Regions from separate parts of the Pseudoalteromonas sp. Ld20 genome, predicted to be linked through region 2. Evidence: riboswitches for the same ligand, from Rfam matches in the RefSeq annotation. Region 2 holds a riboswitch; the other holds the start of a gene.

Region 1 (7,437 bases), on a different contig from region 2:
TTGGTATTGTAAAACAAGCTAAAGCAAATACACTGACCGTTGTTGATAATGCCCGTGCCGAACTTGAAAAAATCAAACGCAACCTCCCTGAAGGTACAACAATTGAAGACAGTTACGACTCATCTATTTTCATCAATGAATCGATTAACGAAGTATACAGTACGCTCGCTATTTCAATGGGCTTAGTCGTATTAGTGATCTACATCTTCTTAGGTAATATTCGTGCAACACTTATTCCTGCCGTAACAGTACCAGTGGCATTAGTGGGTAGTTTTATGTTTTTACTAGCGATGGGCTACTCTATCAACTTATTAACTCTACTCGCATTAGTGCTGGCCATTGGCTTGGTGGTTGATGATGCGATTGTGATGCTTGAAAATATTCACCGCCGTATCGAGCTAGGTGAACCACCGTTATTAGCCTCTTATCGTGGCGCGCGTGAAGTTGGCTTTGCCATAATCGCAACCACATTAGTGCTTATATCGGTATTTGTACCACTGGTGTTTATGGATGGCCGTATTGGCGCGCTGTTTACTGAATTTGCTATGGCTGTCAGTGCTGCGGTGTTTTTCTCTAGCGTAACAGCCTTAACACTCTCCCCTGCATTATGTTCTAAAATATTAAAGCACTCCGAAAAACAAAGTAAATTTAGCCAAGGCATGGATCGCCTATTTAGCAAAATAGAACGCAGCTATCAAAACGCTTTACGCTCTAATATGACTCGCTCTGGCGGGTTAGCATTAACTTTATTACTTGCCGGTTTTGTTAGTTATTCATTATTCCAACAGATCCCATCTGAGCTAACACCAAAAGAAGATCGCGGAACTTTCTTTATCATGATGAGTGGTCCTGAAGGCGCAAGCTACGAAAATAATGCGGCCAACATGGCAAAAATTGAAGAACGCTTAATGCCTTACTCAGAGTCAGGCGAATTAAGTCGTGTGCTTGTCCGTGTTCCTGGTTGGGGTGGTAGTGGCGGTGTTGCCATCATCGGCATGGCTGACTGGGATGAACGAAAACGCTCAACGTGGGAAGTCATGGATGAGATAAGCGGTAAAATGCGCGAGGTCACTGACGTGCGCGCTTTTGCAATTATGCGCCGCGGTATTGGCGGAGGTGGCTCATCACGCCCTATTGAGTTTGTACTCCAAGGCAATGATTATGATCAACTGGCCGATTGGCGTGATCGCATTATTAAACGCGCTGAGGAAAACCCAGGCTTAGTAAGAATCGATCATGATTACAAAGAAACATTCCCACAATTTTTAGTTAGCATTGATAAAAATAAAGCGGCTGATTTAGGTGTGTCGGTCTCTGATGTGGGCCGTACGCTTGAGACTATGTTGGGGCAGCGTCGCGTAACCACGTTTATTGACCGTGGTGAAGAATACGATGTGATTTTAAAAGGAACTAAAGCAGACTTTAAAGATCCTACCGACATAGCCAATATTTACTTAAAATCACGCAGTGGTGAACTGGTCCCGCTTGATAGCTTAATAAGCCTAAAAGAAGAAGCCACCGCGTCGCGTTTAAATCGCTTTAATCGTATGCGTGCCATCACCCTCAGTGCCAACCTCGCGGATGGCTACACACTAGAAGAAGCACTTAACTTTCTAAACAAAGTGGCGATGGAAGAAAATGACATTGATGGTGCCGTTGATTACAAAGGCGAGTCGCAGCTTTATTACGAAGGCGCATCAGCAATGACCTATGTTTTCATTCTAGCGCTGACTGTAACCTTTTTGGTATTAGCAGCTCAGTTTGAAAGTTTTATGCATCCTTTTGTTATTATGCTAACCGTACCTTTAGGATTAATGGGCGCGATGTTTGGTTTATGGGCAACAGGGCTTACTTTAAATATTTACAGCCAAATAGGCATTGTAATGTTGATTGGCCTCAGTGCTAAAAATGGTATTTTGATTGTTGAGTTTACGAACCAGCTACGTGACAAAGGCGTAGAATTTAGTGAAGCAATTATACAAGCTGCCAGCCAACGTTTACGCCCTATAATTATGACCTCACTAACGACCGTTATGAGTGCCGTACCACTAGTGCTTGCATCAGGCCCCGGCGCAGAAAGTCGTATGGTTATTGGTGTTGTTGTATTTACGGGAGTTATAGTCGCGACAATACTCACGCTATTCGTCGTTCCTGCGGCCTATTATGCACTGGCTCGTAACACGCAATCACCAGAGTTTTTACAACAAAAAATCAATCAACAAGCCGCTGAAAAGCCTCTTAAAGAGCTTTAATATTAAAATAGCGTTGCGTCTGCTAGTCGCAACGCTATTTTTGCGTCACAGATTCGATGAAATAAAAACCCAGCTTACTCGTTCTTCTGATACGCTAGATAACCTGCGTCAGTTAATAATTTTGAGGAGCAAATAATGAGTACAACAAATCAAACCGCAACATTTGGTGGTGGCTGTTTTTGGTGTATCGATGCTGCATTTAGACGAGTTCAAGGCGTTTTAAATGTAAGCTCAGGCTACACGGGGGGCGATACGACGGATCCTAGCTACAAACAAATATGCACGGGATTGAGCGGTCATGCTGAAGTCGTACAGATTGAATTTGATAGCACTGTAGTAAGCTTTGAAACCTTATTAGCAATGTTTTTTACGTTACATGATGCAACTCAACTAAACCGCCAAGGTAACGATATAGGCACGCAGTACCGCAGTGTTGTGTATTATCATGATAATGAGCAGCAAGCGCAGACAAATGCATACATTGCAAAATTGCAAAGCCAAATACGTGAGGACATAGTGACAGAAGTAAGCCCTGCTGTTACTTATTATCCTGCAGAGCAGTATCACCAAGATTACTACAGCGAAAATCCAGAGCAACGCTATTGCAGCTTGCTTATTGCACCTAAACTGAAAAAGTTTGAGCAAGACTATAAAAAATACCTAGTTAGTTAACCGCATTTTTATACACAAAAAAAAGCCCGACACAGTAACGTATCGGGCTTGTATATTTATGCTTCAAACTTGATTAAAACTGGTAACTTGCACCAATAAAAAACCGACGATCTGCAGTGTTATAGTAAAATACCTCGCCAGTTGTGTAATTTTTGCTTGAATCAACAGCGTCATATTCTCTATCAAATATATTTTCAACACGCAAAGAAAAAGACAGTGATTCGTTTAACTGATAATTTGCAGTTAAATCCCAAAGAGTATAAGAACTTAGCATAGTCACTTTACCCTCACGCCCGCTGCGATATTGCATGTTAAAACCAGCATCAAAATCGCCCCACTGCTTAGCAACAGACCAATTAATAGTTCGTGGTGACACATATGTTTGTGCCACACCTGTTGCGGTATTTTCAGCATTTAAATAAGTGAAATTAAATTGATTATCGAAACCAAAAACCTGATTCTTAAAACTGAACTCTACACCTTCATGGCGAGCTTCATTTATATTTGCTGGTTGCCATTTTCCGTCCGCATTTGGCGCCCAAGCAATCAAATTTTCAATATCATTTCTAAAAATAGAAATGTCTACAGCGGCTTGAGTAAAATCAATAGTTAACCCAAGCTCCTGATTAACTGATGTCTCAGGTACCAAATTTGGATTACCCGAGAATGGATAGTATAAATCGTTAAATGTTGGCGCTTTAAAGCCCGTACTTTGGCTAACTCTAAACGTTGCATTTTTGTGAAAACGATAACCAACAGCAGCTGTATAAGTTGTTTCATCACCAAAGTATTGGTCGTTATCGTAACGAATAGCTAAATTTGCAAGTAATTTTTCAGCATCGTAATAACCGCCAATAAAGCCAGCAAATACTTCACGGTTCTTCTTACTATATTCGCCAGTAGTACCTGAGATATCATCTTTATACCAATTTAAGCCACCGCTAATATTAAATTCACGATTAACTGAATACAAACCATTATAATCGACTTGTTTACGCTGTGTTTCAAATATATCCACTACCGTTGTATTGGTATGATCAATTCGAGAGTTATCTGATCCATCGTTTGAAAAAGCAATATCAATTGAGTGGGTTTGATTCTCAAACGCCTTATCCCAACCTAAACCAATCTGATAGTTTTCAAAATCATTATTCTCTACTGTACTGTCCGCAGGTGAAAAAGCACTGTCATACTGCGCATAACCTTCACTATACTGACCACGAGCTTTAAGCCGACCTAGCTGCTCATTAGTATAATTAACGTTAAAACCAATATTTTTATTTTCATAGCCATCTTCATCAAGTGCAACTCCCTGCAAAACATCAAAACCATCCGTTTTCTCAAAGCCAGCATTAAAAGATGCAGTCAAAGCGTCAATAACGGTAGTACCTGCAACTTGATAATTTTGATAAGCATCTGAGCCAAATGTAACATCAAGGGTAACTAATTGTGCTTTACGCGTAATAATATTAATAACACCAGCCAACGCATCCGAACCATATACAGCAGCACGCGAGCCTTTGACTATTTCAATACGCTCTATTGAATTAAGAGGAATATTACTAATCGATTTATACCCTAAGGTGGCAGAGCCACTGCGAATACCATCAACTAAAATTAGCGTATGGCGAGAACTTGAACCACGCAGTGATACACCTGAGTTTTGCCCAAAGCCGCCATTTGAGTTGATTTGAAAGCCAGCTTTCGTTTTAAGTAGGCTTGGTAGATCACGTACATTAGCTTGCTCTATATCACTTCGTTCGATAACAGTTACACTGGCTAGTACATCAGTGATTGATTGCTCAAATTTATTCGCTGTAACGGTAATGCGTTCGATTGATTGTTCTGCTGAGGCAGAAAAAGATAATGCAGCAGCAATTGCTACACCTAAAGTAGATTTGATTAACATGACATCCCCTGACCTGCGCCCGCCGCACAAGTTATTTTAAGTTTACTTCAAGGCCGGTCTCCGGACTCTGTGCTGTGCACATTACCGTTGCGGGGGCAGTGTTGGGGTTGTGATCATCATGAACACGCACCAACTTCCCGATTATCTTGCTGTTAGTTTCAATTCTTTGAAATATCTACTGAGAGGGTAAGCAAGCACCTTGAAAATAGGCCGCTATTGTGATTATTTTAGAGATGAAAGTCAATGGACGTCTATATAGCTAAACTGGCTTTATCAAGGTCTACATGTACAACTTACAGCCAAAGACTGAGAAAGCCTGAAAAATTTCATCCTACCTATTGGGTATTAAAAAAGGTAAATTAATCAAGTAACCTCATTCAAAGCTGATAATTTTATTTATCGTTGTGATAGTACATATCCAAAAATAACTAAGCCATTGTTTAAGTTGAGTAATTAAAGTTGGAGTAAATAAAAGTGGAACAAATTAAACAAGTTATCATTGTTGGCGGCGGCACTGCAGGTTGGCTAACTGCTAATCACCTCGCTAAAACGCTTAACTGCACCAACCCATTAAGCGTACAAATTACACTTATTGAGTCAAAAAATATTCCAACCATTGGTGTAGGTGAAGGAACAGTGCCTGTTATGTGCCAAACATTAGCGCATTTTGGCATCAGCGAAACAGATTTTATCCGTCAATGTGATGCGACCTTCAAACACAGCATTAAGTTTATTGATTGGCTAGATAACCCTACCGATAACAAAAAAGAAAATTACTTTCACCATTTATTCAACTACCCAAATATTGAAGAGCTCGATCTGACTCCGTATTGGCTGCTTAATAAAAATAACACCAGCTATGCCAATAGCGTATCAACTCAAGGCTATATGTGTGATCAAGGGCTTGGTCCTAAAAATATGACTCATCGTGAATTTGAAGGGATGGCAAGTTATGCGTATCACCTTGATGCGGCTAAGTTTTCAGCGCTACTCACTGACAACGCTGTCAACAAGCTAGGCGTTAAACATATTCTAACCGATGTATTAGATGCAAAACTCAATGTTGCAGGTGATATTGAAAGTTTACAAACAAAGTGTGCTGGCACGGTCTCTGGCGATATTTTTATTGATTGCACAGGCTTTGCCGCTAAATTGCTTGGCGATAAACTTAAAGTCCCTTTTATTGACCAGAGCCATATTTTATTTGCCGATACAGCCCTTGCAATTCAAGTACCTTATCAAAATCCAGATGATCCTATTAACCCCTACACTAACGCCACGGCAAAAGAGGCTGGATGGATTTGGGATATTGGCTTATCTAGCCGCCGCGGTATTGGCCATGTTTATTCAAGCAATCACACCAGTGATGACCAAGCAGAGCAAACATTACGTGACTATATCGGCCCACAGGCAGATGATTTAACCGCCCGTAAAATTGCCATGCAAGTAGGCTATCGTAAAACTCCATGGAAAAATAATTGTATCGCCATTGGTTTATCACAAGGTTTTGTTGAGCCATTAGAAGCAACAGGGTTATTAGTGTTTGATATTACGGCGCGGATGCTGGCGCAGAATTTCCCAGCAACGCGAAAAGCAATTCCCGCGATAAGCGAGCGCTTTAATGACAATATTACTGGGCTTTGGCAAAAAGTAATTGATTTTATTAAGCTGCATTATTGTATTTCACGTCGTGACGACAGCCAGTTTTGGCTAGATAACCGAGCATCAAGCTCAATTAGCGATTCGCTGCAAAGTAATTTAGCCTTATGGCGTGACACTGTGCCAAACAAATATAACTTCACCAGCGCATTAGAAGGCTTTAACTTAGAAAATTACTTGTATGTGTTGTACGGTATGGAGTTTCCCACCAACTTACAACCCATAGCCACACGTTTTGAAGCGCACCAACAGGCGGCATTCACCATGGAGCAAATAGCGCAAGCCGCTAATTACTGTCAGCAACAGCTTATCCCGCACAGAGAGTTAATTGAAAAAATAAAGCGCTATGGCTTAACAAAGATATAGCTAAACCGTAAGCCAAACTAAAAGCCAAACAACATCAATGTTATTTGGCTTTTTAAATACGCCCTAGGCTTTTAATCGCGAAAGTTTTTAAACTGGAACGGTTGACCAAGATCGGCAGCACGAACTACTTGCATTGCTTCTTGTAGGTCATCACGCTTTTTACCCGTAACGCGTACTTCTTCACCTTGAATAGCAGCTTGTACTTTTACTTTTGAGTCTTTAATCGCTTTGACTACTTTTTTAGCCATATCTTTTTCAATGCCTTGCTTAAGCGCAACATTACGAAATACATTTTTACCCGCACGGCTAATATCTTGTAGCTCTAGGCTTGAAACGTCCATGCCACGCTTTGAAATTTTATTAGCTAAAATATCAAACAACTGCATTACTTGTGAGTCGGCTTCAGCTTTTAGTTTGATTGTTTTATCATTAAGCTCAATAGACGCATCTACGCCTCTAAAGTCAAAGCGTGTTTCTAATTCGCGGTTAGCGTTATCAACGGCGTTTTTTGCTTCGTTCATTTCTACTTCAGAAACGATATCAAATGAAGGCATGTGTCTCTCCTAACAAAATGTTTTT
Region 2 (7,437 bases):
GTGTTTTTTGGTCATTCTGAAGCGATAAACATTGAAACACGCATGCCATATGATTTTGAACATGTTAAGCAGTTACTCAAAGATGCCCCGGGCCTTGAACTTATTGAAGATGAAGGTGATTATCCAACGCCAGTATCAGATGCAAGCGGTAATGATACTGTTTATGTAGGGCGTTTACGTCAAGATATTTCGCACCCGCATGGATTAAATATGTGGGTTGTTAGCGATAATACCCGAAAAGGCGCAGCTACTAATAGTGTACAAATAGCTGAAGAGCTTATTGCAAATTATCTTTAAGAATAAGTAGAAATAGCGGCAAATTGCCGCTTTTTTATTTTTAAACTGCCAAATAATTGCCGCATGATGGCTAAAAGCGTATAAACTTAACAATAACTATAAAAACTCTTCCGGCTGATAAAATTTAAGCTATTAAGTATCAAAGTGTTGCGATAGATATAAAGACGCAACTGGTTTATAGTTTGCAACTGGAATAGAGCTTGCAAGAAAATTGAATTAACTATTTTATTTATGTCAGTTATTTCTGCAAGAAATAATCAATGTTTAAGCGCCTGTTTTTTAGGTGCTGCGTTAACATTTAAACATTAAAGGATCAGCATGCGCGGTTTAGCTACACTCCTCTTATTAGCGTCTGCATTGGTGGCAACACCAATATACTCCCAAGACGGCACCCAACTAAAAGGGCCTAAAGGCGTTGATTACGGCGTTCAAGGGCGTTCAATTGGACCAATAAAGCCAACCGATACGTTATGGCGTATTGCAGCGAAAGTGCGACCAGATAACTCAGTAAGTATTTATCAGGTGATGCAGGCATTGTATGAGAAAAACCCCAATTCATTTTTAGATCAAAATCTAAATCATATGCGTGATGGCGCGTACCTCAAAATACCTACACTACGCGAAATTCGTAACATTAGTCCTCAATTAGCAAAACAACGATCTGAGCAAGATGATGACTTATGGGATAAAAAGAAAAACGGAACATTAACCCAAAGTGATATCGAAAGCTCCAAAACAAAAGTAACACAAGCGCGAAAAGTTGATGTTGATGAAGCAAAAAAAGAATTAAAACAAGAAATCAACACGATAAAAACCGAGCAAGGTACGCAACTTGTTGAGTTGCAAAAGCAATTTAAATCATCAGTTGAAAATGTTGAAGAGATCTTAGTTGAAAATAATAATTTAAAAAAGCAGCTAACCGGTATTTCTAAAGAGCTCGAAAAAGTGCGAAATCAGCTAGGACAAGATAGTGAAATTCAGCAGCAACTAAAAGAGTTAATTGCAAAGCAAAATGAGTTTATAGAGCAGCAAAAGGTAAAAAAGCAACAAGAGGAGAGTGAGTTTGATTTTGCCGCGTTATTGGCAAATCCGTTTGTTCTTATTTTACTAATGACGATACCGGCTTTATTAATTGTTTTTGCAGTGGTGATGTTTTTACGTAAACGTAATAAAGAAGATGAAGTAATTGACGACGATGAGTTTTTACCACAAAGCCCTAGTTATGTTCCAGACGAAGATATTGATTTAGGCCCCTCAATAGATCCTATCATTCCTGATCCAGTACAAGATGATTTAAGTGTCCAACTCGATGATAACTTAGACAGCGATATGCTGCCTGATGATGACATTATTTTTGATGACAGTATTGATGATGAAAGTATTGATGACGATTTTGAAGATGGCGACAGTCTATTAAATCAAGACGAACTCGATGGTCTATTAAGTGATGACATTGTATTTGATGATGAAGTCAAAGAAGATGATGAGTTAGATATCTTCATGCAGCAAGATTTTGACCAACAAGACGATGATAGTTTAGGCGATGATATCGACTTGGATCTTGATGCCGAAAAAGGTGACGGGGATATTTTAAGTGCAGAAGACCTAGATGACTTATTTGCAGAAGATGCCGTTGACAGCTCTTCTGCGCCTGCAAACGGGGAAATTGATGATTCCCTCGATGAGTTAGAATCAGATGATGCCCTTGCTGCGCTCAGTGAAGAACTTGCTAGTGAAGATGATGACTTTGATATAGATGAACTCATCGATGCACAAAGTTCTGTTAACGAAGAGCCAGAACTTGATGTACTTAATAATAACGATGAGGATTTTGACTTAGACGACATTGACAGCTTAATCGATGATGCTGCCGCGGAGCCTGAAAAACCAGCCGAGTTAGTTGATGAAGACGACACTGATTTTGATTTGGACGACATTGATAGCCTTATTGATGATGCTGCCGCAGAGCCTGAAAAACCAACAGAGTTAGTCGATGAAGACGACACTGATTTTGACTTGGACGACATTGACAGCTTAATCGATGACGCTGCCGCAGAGCCTGAAAAACCAGCCGAGTTAGTCGATGAAGACGACACTGATTTTGACTTGGACGACATTGACAGCTTAATTGATGACGCTGCCGCAGAGCCTGAAAAACCAGCCGAGTTAGTCGATGAAGACGACACTGATTTTGACTTGGACGACATTGATAGCCTTATTGATGATGCTGCCGCAGAGCCTGAAAAACCAACAGAGTTAGTCGATGAAGACGACACTGATTTTGATTTAGACGACATTGACAGCTTAATTGATGACGCAGCCGCAGAGCCTGAAAAACCAACAGAATTAGTCGATGAAGACGACACTGATTTTGATTTAGACGACATTGACAGCTTAATTGATGACGCCGCCGCAGAGCCTGAAAAACCAGCAGAGTTAGTCGATGAAGACGACACTGATTTTGATTTAGATGACATTGATAGCCTTATTGATGACGTGGAGCCTGAAAAACCAACAGAGCTGGTCGAAGACGACACTGATTTTGACTTAGACGACATTGATAGTTTAATCGATGATGTTGATCACAATACTGATTTAGATGAAGCCCTTTCTGATTCAATGAATGAATTATCAGGTGTTGAAGATGAGCTTAATCTAGATGAAGTAGAATCACTAGTATCGAGCTTAGCCGATGAGCCTGAAGTTGAACCAGAGCCTGAAGCTGAACCAGAGCTAGAGGCTGAACCAGAGCCAGAAGTTGAACCAGAGCCAGAAGTTGAACCAGAGCCCGAAGTTGAACCAGAGCCAGAAGTTGAACCAGAGCCCGAAGTTGAACCAGAGCCCGAAGTTGAACCAGAGCCAGAAGAAGAACCAGAGCCTGAAGTTGAACCAGAGCCTGAAGTTGAACCAGAGCTTGAAGTTGAACCAGAGCTTGAAGTTGAACCAGAGCTTGAAGTTGAACCAGAGCTTGAAGTTGAACCAGAGCTTGAAGTTGAACCAGAGCCTGAAGTTGAACCAGAGCTTGAGGTTGAACCAGAGAGATTTGCTTGGTGACAATAGCGTTTTGGACCCACCTGATCCCATGCCGAACTCAGTAGTGAAACGAAACAGCGCCGATGATAGTGTAGCATTTGTTATGTGAAAGTAGGTCATCGCCAGGCTCCAAATAAAGAAAGCCCGACTCACAGAGTCGGGCTTTTTTACGTCTGCAGGAAAGTAAAAAAGCGAGCAAGGTGCAAGGTGGTCAATGTCGCTCAGGCGTTCATCTGAAAGCAATACACCCCCATATATCGGTTGTCGCGATAAATCACGACCTACTGTTTTGCAATCAGCGTGCGGGTCTTTTATTGTAGGTCATGCTTTAGCCTGAAGGCAAGTAGCATATTCCCCAGAGCTATACATATCCACGATTCATGATAGATCACGAGCTACAGTTTGTGAGAAGTGAATTTAAAGATCGATGTTTCTATCAGTGTAGAAAATTGTCCAATTAAGCATGATGATATCTGATAAAATTATGGGAATGATAGTTCGTGATTTTTGGGATTTCTATGAGGCCTTTCACTAGTCGCATTTATTTGTTACGCCATGGTGAAATTGTTGAGCAAGATGTATTAGCTGGAGGGACTGATCTTTTATTAAGTGATGTTGGTTTTTCACAGTTGAGTCAAGCATGCAAATACTTAACTGATGTTGAATTGGTGCAAAGTTCAACATTAAAACGTTGTAGTGAATTTGCCACACAATTTTCTCACAACCATCAAATTCCTCTTTTACTTACTGATGATATCCGGGAGTTTAATTTTGGAGATTGGGATGGCCGTAAGTATGATGAATTGTGGGAGCTGACGCATTCTCCTAGTATTGGTGATTTTTGGCAAAGCCCTTGGTTAGTCACACCGCCTTGTGGTGAAAATATGGCTGACTTTTATCAGCGAGTATTTCTTTGGTGGCAAAGGTTATTGATGAATATTGTAAATAATCATACGCATAAGCAATTAGTAATTACGCATGCGGGGGTGATTAAGCAATTATTAGGCATTATATGTGAGCTACCAAAAGAATCTAATCAGCAGAATATGTTTGCTGTAGGCTACGGTAAATTTGTTTGTGTTGAGATTTATATTGATAATATGGGTAAAGCGTGGCCAAAAATTGTGTTTTAGAATGCTATTTAGTAGTTTTTAATTGCCTAGATAGATATTAATTGAAATATTTACTCACCTGCCCATAATAGAGTCTTATGTATTTTGGAATGAGGTGAGAGTCCTCAACTGTACCCGCAACTGTAAGTCACGTCAGTGATAAGTCAGATACAAAATACGTTAATTTGAACTAAATGAGCGGGTTAACTCTTCTATTATCATCCTATTGGTAAGTAGTGTATTGGGTTTACTATCGCCAGAGAGAAAAATACATTGCAATCACCTGTAGTAACTCAGCCACCATTACTTAAAGTCACAGAATTATGCTGGTCAGTGGGTAATACCACTATTTTGCAAAATATAGCTTTTGCTATCAAACCAGGTCAATTTGTTGGTTTACTGGGTCCTAATGGTGCGGGTAAATCGAGCCTGCTGCGTTGTTTATATCGTTATAGCAGACCAGGCAGTGGCGAGGTTACCTTTGCCGGACAGAACATCTGGCAATTAGGTGCAGATGAATATGCAAAGCAAGTTTCAGTGGTACTGCAAGAAACACCTTCGCAATTTAACTTATCCCTTTATGATGTTGTAAGTCTTGGGCTTACACCCCACAAAAGCTTATTTAGTTCTACAACCAAAGCGGATAAGCAAATAATATTACAGGCGATCGAACAAGTTGGCTTGAGTCATCATTGTAAACAATCGTTTGACTCTCTTTCTGGTGGCGAAAAACAACGAGCATTGATCGCTCGTTCTATTGTGCAGGGACCCAAACTACTCATTATGGATGAGCCTACTAGTCATTTAGATATTAAATATCAAATTCAACTAATGGAATTGGCAAAGTCTCTTAATGTGACCGTTTTAGCGTCGTTTCATGATCTTAATTTAGCTGCCAGCATGTGTGATGAGTTGCTGGTGATTAAACAAGGTAAATTAGTTGCAACAGGTACTCCAGAGCAAGTGATCACGGAAAAAATGCTGAGTGACGTATTTGGTGTCTGTGCTGAAGTATCAGCACATCCACAGAGTGAACAATTAAAAAAAGTAATTCCGCGAATCACCTACTTTTATGGCTATCAAGGGGGTAGTGCTAATGCAAAAAAATAATTATGCTGCTGTGATCGTTACTTTATTTTTTGGTTTTACGAGCATTTTTATTGCACTTAGCTTTGGTGCTGCGCCAAGTAAGTTCATTGATGTGTACCATAGCCTTATAGGGCAAGGGCATGACCCCTTTATTGAAAGAATTATCTGGCAACTACGGATACCACGTACCTTATTGGCTTTTTTAGCAGGGTCTGGCTTAGCGATTGCTGGGTTAATTTTGCAGACGGTTACACGTAACCCATTGGCTGATCCATATTTATTTGGTATTTCATCAGGGGCATCGTTTGGTGTGGTGTGTTTTATGACAATTACTGGTATCAGCGCTGGTATTTCCATGTCTGCAGCTGCGTTTGTTGGCAGTTTATTTACGATGTTATTACTGGTGTTTATTGCTGGGCGGGCTAGTCGTGGACAGGTTGAAACCATGTTGTTAGCAGGCGTTGCCTTATCGTTTTTATTCAGCGCATTTACCAGTTTACTACTTTATTTTAGTGATCCTCAGGCGATAACCGCTATTTTATTTTGGACGCTAGGTAGTTTTGCTCGTGCTCAGTGGGCCACGCTCTGGTTACCTGCTTTAGTTATTTTAAGCTGTACAGCGATAATGATGGGTTTTCGTCGTCAGCTCAATGCTATGTTATTGGGTGATGAAAGTGCCGTGACATTAGGTATACCGGTACAACGGTTTCGCTTATTAATGTTAATACTGAGCTCATTGATCACTGCTGTGCTTGTTGCCATGTGTGGTGGAATTGGTTTTGTCGGTTTGATGATCCCGCATATTGTGCGTTTTTTTGTTTCCCAAGGTACGCCCAGTGGCTTAATGATGACAGCTTTAGCTGGCGGCATATTCATGGTTTGGGTTGATGTGTTGTCGCGCATTTTACTTACGAATCAAGAGTTACCTATTGGGGTGATCACGTCTGCGATCGGCAGTATTTTCTTTTTATCATTACTTTATTTTCGCAAGCGAGAAAGCTAACCAATGTTCAATATACCGAGAATAGCTAACCAATTTAGCCACATAATCGCTGATAAAATAAATCAAAAAACTAAACCACTTAGCGCACTTGGACAGCTAGAGCAATGTGCCACGCAATTGGTTACTATATTTAGTCAAAAAGTATCAAGTGAAGCTGCCTTTAAAGCATTTACCCCTGTTCTTAATAAACCTACTTTGCTTGTTTTTGCAGGCGATCATGGCGTTGCAGCGCAAGGTGTATCAATAGCACCCAGTGATGTTACTTCACAAATGGTCACTAATTTTGTCAGTGGTGGTGCAGCAATTAACGTATTTTGCCAACAGTTAGGCTGGCTGTTAGAAGTGGTTGATTGCGGTATTTTACACCCAGTAGCTTCACCAAGTGTGCATAATTGCCGTTTAGGCAGCATTACACAGCCGCTTAATACAAATATGGCGATGTCAATTGAGCAGGTATATCGAGGTTTTGATAATGCCAAACAACTTGTAAAACAGCTTAGCCTTAAAGGCTGTAATACCGTTGCGTTTGGAGAGATGGGCATAGGTAATACAACCAGTGCCGCGGCTATTATGGCTGCGATGCTTAAATTACCCGCACAACAATGTGTAGGTAAGGGCACAGGTGTAAGTGATGATATTGTTGAGCGAAAAATTGCAGTTGTAAAGCAAGCACTTATATTACATAAGTCACAATTTGCAGATCCAATTACCTTGCTTGCGGCATTAGGTGGGTTTGAAATTGTGCATATAACAGGTGCAATGTTAGCAGCTGCTGAGCAGGGTATGGCAGTGGTGGTTGATGGCTTTATTTGTAGCGCTGCGGCTATGATTGCAATAAATATAAACCCCACAGTTAAAGAGTATTTAATATTCGCTCATTGTTCAAACGAGCAAGGTCACCGA

Evidence for each region. A riboswitch is a leader RNA that binds a small molecule or an ion and turns the genes downstream of it on or off. The one in region 2 is predicted to bind cobalamin.
Region 1: it holds a riboswitch for cobalamin, as region 2 does, so the genes downstream of both, ACJJVX_RS18065 (TonB-dependent receptor domain-containing protein) here and ACJJVX_RS10070 (ABC transporter ATP-binding protein) in region 2, are expected to answer to the same signal.

Annotation. Positions count from the first base shown of each region.
Region 1 is NZ_JBISHB010000043.1:209,923-217,359, forward strand. It holds gene ACJJVX_RS18055 (efflux RND transporter permease subunit) at 1-2,252, shown strand, start outside; gene msrA (peptide-methionine (S)-S-oxide reductase MsrA) at 2,388-2,924, shown strand; gene ACJJVX_RS18065 (TonB-dependent receptor domain-containing protein) at 2,998-4,833, opposite strand; cobalamin riboswitch at 4,867-5,017, opposite strand; gene ACJJVX_RS18070 (tryptophan halogenase family protein) at 5,308-6,858, shown strand; gene ACJJVX_RS18075 (YajQ family cyclic di-GMP-binding protein) at 6,930-7,412, opposite strand.
Region 2 is NZ_JBISHB010000034.1:54,609-62,045, forward strand. It holds gene ACJJVX_RS10050 (aspartate-semialdehyde dehydrogenase) at 1-297, shown strand, start outside; gene ACJJVX_RS10055 (FimV/HubP family polar landmark protein) at 616-3,351, shown strand; rRNA gene rrf (5S ribosomal RNA) at 3,344-3,458, shown strand; gene ACJJVX_RS10065 (histidine phosphatase family protein) at 3,849-4,463, shown strand; cobalamin riboswitch at 4,494-4,637, shown strand; gene ACJJVX_RS10070 (ABC transporter ATP-binding protein) at 4,716-5,552, shown strand; gene ACJJVX_RS10075 (iron ABC transporter permease) at 5,539-6,534, shown strand; gene cobT (nicotinate-nucleotide--dimethylbenzimidazole phosphoribosyltransferase) at 6,538-7,437, shown strand, end outside.